2 regions of the Sagittula sp. NFXS13 genome follow, and region 1 is predicted to be linked to the other one. Evidence: riboswitches for the same ligand, from Rfam matches in the RefSeq annotation. Region 1 holds a riboswitch; the other holds the start of a gene.
What was found. A riboswitch is a leader RNA that binds a small molecule or an ion and turns the genes downstream of it on or off. The one in region 1 is predicted to bind thiamine pyrophosphate.

Region 1 (3,303 bases):
GATGGCTTTTCAGGCGATGCGCGATGCCGCAGGCCTCGGCCAGTGCCTGCGCCCGGTTGCGGACATCGCGATCGAGCGTCAGGCCAAGGCCGACGCGATAAGGGTACAGGATATTCTCGAAGGCGTTCAGGTAATCGACCAGCGCGAAGGTCTGGAAGATGAAGCCGATCTGCGCCGCGCGAAACCGCCTGCGCCCGCCGTCATCCAGCGCGGTCAGATCTTGGTCCGCCACCTTCAAGGCGCCGGTGTCCGGCTGTGCGAGCCCGGCAACAAGGTTCAGCAGCGTGGTCTTGCCCGTGCCGCTGGGTCCGATGATGCCGACGTGCTCGCCCTTGGCGACGTCGAGCGCAGGCACGTTCAGAGCAAACCCGGCGCGCGGGTAGGCAAAGGTCAGGTCGCGTGCGTGGATCAACTCTCCTGCTCCGGTGGGTCGACCGGGGAGGTGTTGCCCGGCGCATCGGCGTTGCGCTCCAGCGTGCCAGCATCCGTGCGGTCCACGTCCGTCAGATCGAAGCCCGCGATCTTCCAGCGCCCATCCGCCACGGCGAACCGCAGATCCGCTGCGTAGGCGTTGCCGCGCATGTGCATGTGTTCGGCGTGACCCACGACCCCCAGCACCCGCCAGCGGGCCGAGATGTTCACTGTCTCGCCGGACGGTCGCGCGCTCATCCCCAACAGCGACACTTCGTGGATTTCCTGATCGGGGTTCAGGCCGCCCCCGGCCATTGCGCCCACCCGTTCGAGGTAGAGCTGCTCCAGCGCGTCCCCCGTGGCGACCTCGGCCAGCTTGTCGTAGATCGCGGCTTCCTCCGTCTCTCCGAAGGCGGTGTAGACATCGGCGAGGATGCCCGGCAGCAGCAGCGGGCTGTTCTGCGAGAATTCCTGCCGAGACATGGAGTCGGAACTGCTTACGTCGGACGTGCTGGACACAAGATAGGGCCAGGCCCCGACGCCCAGCCCGGTCAGAACCAACGCCCCCGCGATGGTGTTTCGAATGATGTCGCGCATGAGCCCTCTTCCCGTCCCGTCAGAGTGTAGAGCCCATGGGATCATGCGCAAGGTGTCTCCAACGCGCGGGCTTGGTCTGGGGTTGCAGAAAGACCGCCAAGCCGGATCGTGCCACACGCCCGGCAAACCGGTTTCGTTCTGTCGGCGGGGCGCGGTCAATCGTAGGGGCTGCCTTTTCCACGTCATGCGCGTTTGCATTGCTTTGCTCAGGTCGCCCTGCCCCCACACATCGCATGGGATGGTCCAAAGACCGCTTTCAAGGCTGTCCGGCCATTGTCTCCTGTTGGTTTGGGTGATGGGAACGGTCTTGCGGCCAGCACACGACCGGAAATCCGCGCGCCGTTCCGCCAGAAAGATTCGCGCACCCGGGCGAGAAAGCCCACCTCAGAGACGGCACCGACCGCGGCTCGCTTCAGTGACCCAATGTGTGGCCGCTTGCAGACCAACGCATGGCGAGCATGGCTGAGATTGTCTTCGTTCCGCGCGAGCAGGCAGGCGTTTCAAACTGATGTAAAGACACTCGCTTGACATCAAATGGCGGTTGAACAATGGTGCGCGCATATAACCGGGGGTGCTCCGAGCGGAGCTGAGATGCGCGACATGCGTGAACCCTTCACAGCTGATCTGGATAATGCCAGCGGAGCGAGGTGCTACCATGTTCATAGGCGCGCAAGTGTCACTTTATCCGATGACATCCGATTTCGTGGACGTCATCACCACCGGGCTGGACGCCCTGTCCCCCTATAAATCCGACCTGAGGATCGAGACCGACGACATGTCGACGCTCATGGTCGGCGCACCCGGACCGCTGTTCGACGCGATCCGGGACCTGTTTTCCGCCGCAGCCAAGCGGCCCGAACATGTGACCATGCACGTGACCCTGTCGCGCGGTTGCCCCGGTGAGCCGGATGACCCGAATTGCCGGTGCGACACGCTTGCGCGCGCGCAGGACCAGTCCTTGGCCGAGCGGCAGACACTGGCGGCGCACGCCGTCAAGGACGCGCCCGATATGGGTGTCGGGATAGATGTGCAATTCTCGCTCTATGTCATGGGCGCGGGTGGCCATATGGACGAAATCTATGGCTGCATCGACTTCCTGAAGGACAGCGGCACGTTCCTGCGGTCCAAGAATTTCTGCACGCGGTTGCGCGGTGATGCGGGCGCGGTCTTCGAAACGCTGCGCCAGGCCTTTCTGCGGTTCGGCCCGGCGGAAGGCCATGTGACCATCGACCTGACAGCCTCGGCCAACAGCCCCAGCCTCGGCTGAGCGGGCTGCCACACGCGGGCATCATGCGCCCGCGACAGGCTTGTCATGAAGTATCTTGGTCAGATCCTACCGGCCCTCGTGGTCATCTGCGTCTTTCTTGGCGGCTGGGAAGGCTATGTCGCGCTGACGGATGCCTCGTCGCTTGTGTTGCCCGCCCCGAGCGACGTCGTGAATGGGCTGTTGGTCGAGCGGTCCGCGATCGCGCGGCACGCGGCGGCCACATTGGGTGTCGCGGGCGTGGGCTTTGCCCTGTCGGTGCTGTTCGCTTTCGCCGTCTCCATCGTGCTTCACTTCTCGGGCTGGCTGCGCCGGGGGCTGCTGCCGCTTCTGGTCGCCAGCCAGACCGTGCCGATCGTCGCCCTTGCCCCGCTGATGGTGCTTTGGTTCGGCTTCGGCCTGCTGCCCAAGGTGCTGCTGGTGATCCTTGTCACCTTCTTTCCGATGGTGGTCAGCCTTGTCGCCGGCTACGCGAGCCTGCCGCGTCCGTTTCGCGATCAGCTGGTCTCCATGGGTGCGACACCGTGGACAGTCTATCGCCGGGCCACGCTGCCCTCGGCACGGGGGCATTTCTTTTCCGGGCTCAGGATTTCGGCGACCTATGCCATCGTTGCCACGATCTTTGCCGAATATGCCGGCGCGCGGCAGGGGCTCGGCATCTACATCCTGTCGGCAAAGAACAATTTCCGGGCGGATCTTGTGCTGTCGGCGGTGTTGGTGTCGGCCTGTCTCACGCTTGCGCTTCTGGCGATCATCCACGGGATCGAACGGGCCACGGGCCGCCGGTACCGGAGGAACGCGCATGCTTGAACTGCAAGGTCTTACGGTGTGTGCCGGGTCAGAACCGCTGGTCGAGGATGTGTCGCTCGACCTTGTCGAGGGCAGCCTGACGTGTCTGATCGGCCCATCAGGCTGCGGCAAGAGTTCGGTGATCAAATGGCTTGCCGGCGTTCTGGCGCCGGAATTGCAAACCAAAGGTGACCTGCATCTGGACGGCCAGACCGTCGAGATGCCGCATGACGCCATCGCAT
Region 2 (3,303 bases), on a different contig from region 1:
TGGCCCCAGTCCGCCGATGGCCATGCAGGGCAGGGCCGTGCGGGACACGATGTCTGCCAACCCTGTCCACCCCAGCGGTGGCGCGTGATCCGGTTTGGACGCCGTGGCCCGGACCGGCCCGACACCCAGATAATCGACGCACCCCGGCGGCACGGCGGCTGCCTGCTCGGCGCTTTCGATCGAGAGACCAAGAATGGCCTCTGGCCCAATGCGGGCGCGGGCGGCACGTGGATCGCCATCGGACTGGCCAATGTGCAGACCTGCTGCGCCAATGGCGCGCGCGATCTCTGTCCGGTCATTTACGATCAGTTTCGCGCCAAGCGGTGACAGCCGGTCCATCATCTGGCACGCCAGATCGGCAAAGGCCGCATCGGCAAGGGTCTTGTGCCGCAACTGCACCCAAAGCGCACCGCCGCGCGCCGCCTGCTCGGCCTGCTCCAGCAGGGTCCAGGGTGCCTCGGCATCAGTGACAAAGCAAAGGGACGGGATCATGTCGTGCTGATCCGTGCGGCTGCGTCCAGATCCGGCCCTGTCATGGCGTAGAGCGCATCCAGAAAGGCAGGCTGGAAACTGCCGGGTCCATGTGCGGTTTTGGCAGCGATCTCTCCGGCGAGACCGTAGTAGGCCAGCGCCGCGACCGTGCTGTCAAAGATCGACCCGGAGGTGATGAACGCCCCCACCACGCCTGTCAGCGCACAGCCCAATGCGGTGACGCGTGTCATGATCGGGTCGCCATTGGCCACTCTGGCGGTGCGCGTCCCGTCCGTGACAAAGTCGATGGCCCCGGTGACCGCCACAACGCCGCCGGTCTTTGTCGCAAGGGCGTGCGCGGCCTGTTCGGCGGCCTCGACCCCATCAGCGGCATCCGCGCCCCGTCCGCGCGTGTCAGCGCCCGCCAGCGCGAGGATCTCTGAGGCATTGCCCCGGATCACTGTCGGCTTCAACGCGAGCAGCCGCTGGCCAAGCGCACGGCGCATTCCCGTCGCGCCAACGGCCACCGGGTCGAGCACCCAGGGCGTGCCATGATCCTGCGCCGCGCGCGCCGCCAGGACCATGCACTCCGCCCATTCCGCATCGAGCGTGCCAATGTTCACGGTCAAGCCCTGCGCAAGGCCCGCGAACTCACTGGCTTCTTCTTTGGCATGGACCATGGCGGGTGAGGCGCCCGCCGCCAACATGACATTGGCGGCGATGTTCATGGCGACATAATTGGTGATGTTCTGGATCAGCGGCGCCGTGGTGCGCATCGCCAAAAGGGAACGGGAGGGATCGGTCATCGCATCTCTTTCCTATTGGGCGGAGATGCAGAGAGGACCGCACAAGGCGACCGTCATACAACTTCCTCCGCCGGTATGAGCCGGTTCAGGTTCAAAGGGTGCTTCTCAACCCGGCGGATGCCGGATGCCCCTGTTGTGCGCTTTGGATTGCACATGTCTTTTGGAATGTCGATAGGCACGTCTCGCAGGGACCACCGGGGCGCGGGCTGTTGGCTGACCTTCGGTCGTTTTACCGCGATCGTCGTGCGCAGTTTTTTCGAGGGTAAGCGCGGGCAGGGGCGTCCCTCGCAATCGTCAACGGGACGGAGGGCCGTCTGGCGGTCGAGCGCGGAAGGCAGTGTCACGTTTCGGGCTGTCGGCCGGTGCGTCCCGGCATCAAAGATGCTGAAACCCTGAACGGAACGGACCATCGGGCACGAGGGAAAGCATTGCACCAAAGTCGTTCTTTGTGCTTTTCGAGCGCTGCACGATCATGGTTGCAACGACATTGAAAGACGCGGGGCTGTCCCCGCCGGGGGGGGCTTCGGCCTGTTCATGCGGGTGGTTGAGTTCGGACCTTGGGGGCATCATGATGAACGGGGCCAATGTGGCGGCTTTGACCTCGCGGCCTCCACACATTGAGGCTTGTCGAGCCGGTGCAAAAGCCCGACATGCTGGCGGGCACACCATGGGCCCCGACGACCATCGGCGGGGGCATTCTGCCCTGCGTCCGACCCGGGCAAGCATATCTGGAGGGAATGCCAATGACTGACGCTTCGGTGATGCCGCACGCCACGGGGCGCTGGCGGATGCTGGCGATCATTTGCGTCGGCGTTGTCGGTGTGCTTGCGACCTGGTTCTCGGCGACGGCCATCGTGCCCGAGCTGATCCGTGTCTGGCAGCTTTCTCCGGGGCAGGCGGCGTGGCTGACAAATGCCGTGCAATTGGGGTTTGTCGTGGGCGCCGTGGGCGCGTCTCTCGTCAACCTGCCCGACATCCTGCCCATGCACCGCCTGATGACCGGTGCGGCGCTTCTGGCGGCGTCGTCGAATGCTGCGCTGCTAGTGGTCGGCCCGGACACCGCGGTGATTGCCCGTTTCGTGACGGGCGTTGCGCTTGCCGGGGTCTATCCGCCGGCGCTCAAGCTCATGGCGACCTGGTTCGTAAAGGGCAGGGGCCTCGCGCTCGGGTTTCTGATCGGGGCGCTGACCTTCGGCTCCTCCATGCCCCATCTTGTGCGTGCAGTGGCCGATGGCGTCGATTGGCATTCGGTGGTCTGGGCCACTTCGGCCTCTGCCCTGGGTGGCGCGTTGATATTTGGCCTCTTTGTACGTGAGGGACCAAATCCATTTGGCAGAGCCACCTTCAACCCGCGCCAGTCCCTTACCGTCTTTACCGATCGGCCACTTCTGCTCGCCAACATCGGCTACTTTGGCCATATGTGGGAGCTTTACGCCATGTGGGCCTGGTTTCTCGCCTTTGCCGCCGCGGCAGAAGCGGGGGTGCACCCGTTCCCCTTCGGCTCTCCTTCGATGCTGAGCTTCGTTGTGGTCGCATCCGGGGTGATCGGGTGCCTTGCCGGGGGCTGGCTTTCGGATCGGATCGGGCGCTGCCTGACCTGCGCGGGCATGATGATCGTGTCGGGTGCCTGCGCGATGCTGATCGGTGTCTTCTTCGACGGGCCGCCACTTCTGCTTGCGCTGCTGGCGCTCCTGTGGGGCGTGACAGTCATCGGCGACAGTGCACAGTTCTCGGCAGCCGTGACAGAACTCGCCGACAGTGCCTTCGTTGGCACAGCGCTCGCACTCCAGATGGGGATCGGCTTTGGCCTGACGGTCGTTTCGATCTGGGCGCTGCCCATCTTTGCACAGTGGATCGGCGGATGGCAGTGGGCCTTTTTGTTCCTGGTGCCGGGACCGGTCGTTGGCACGTGGGCAATGCTCTCCCTTCGGGGCCGCCCCGAGGCACAGAAACTCGCGGGGGGCGCGCGCTAGGCAGGACTTTCGTGCGCGGGCTGAAGAGGCGGCAGAAAGTGTCTGGCTCAGGC

Region 2: linked by a shared signal. The riboswitch ahead of thiM (hydroxyethylthiazole kinase) and the one ahead of J4E08_RS02050 (YkoF family thiamine/hydroxymethylpyrimidine-binding protein) in region 1 are both predicted to bind thiamine pyrophosphate.

Annotation. Positions count from the first base shown of each region.
Region 1 is NZ_JAGEMH010000001.1:428,727-432,029, reverse strand. It holds gene J4E08_RS02060 (ABC transporter ATP-binding protein) at 1-412, opposite strand, end outside; gene J4E08_RS02055 (hypothetical protein) at 409-1,008, opposite strand; TPP riboswitch at 1,566-1,671, shown strand; gene J4E08_RS02050 (YkoF family thiamine/hydroxymethylpyrimidine-binding protein) at 1,664-2,275, shown strand; gene J4E08_RS02045 (ABC transporter permease) at 2,321-3,082, shown strand; gene J4E08_RS02040 (ABC transporter ATP-binding protein) at 3,075-3,303, shown strand, end outside.
Region 2 is NZ_JAGEMH010000005.1:118,522-121,824, forward strand. It holds gene thiE (thiamine phosphate synthase) at 1-492, opposite strand, end outside; gene thiM (hydroxyethylthiazole kinase) at 489-1,277, opposite strand; TPP riboswitch at 1,323-1,419, opposite strand; gene J4E08_RS12725 (hypothetical protein) at 1,653-1,895, opposite strand; gene J4E08_RS12730 (MFS transporter) at 2,021-3,250, shown strand.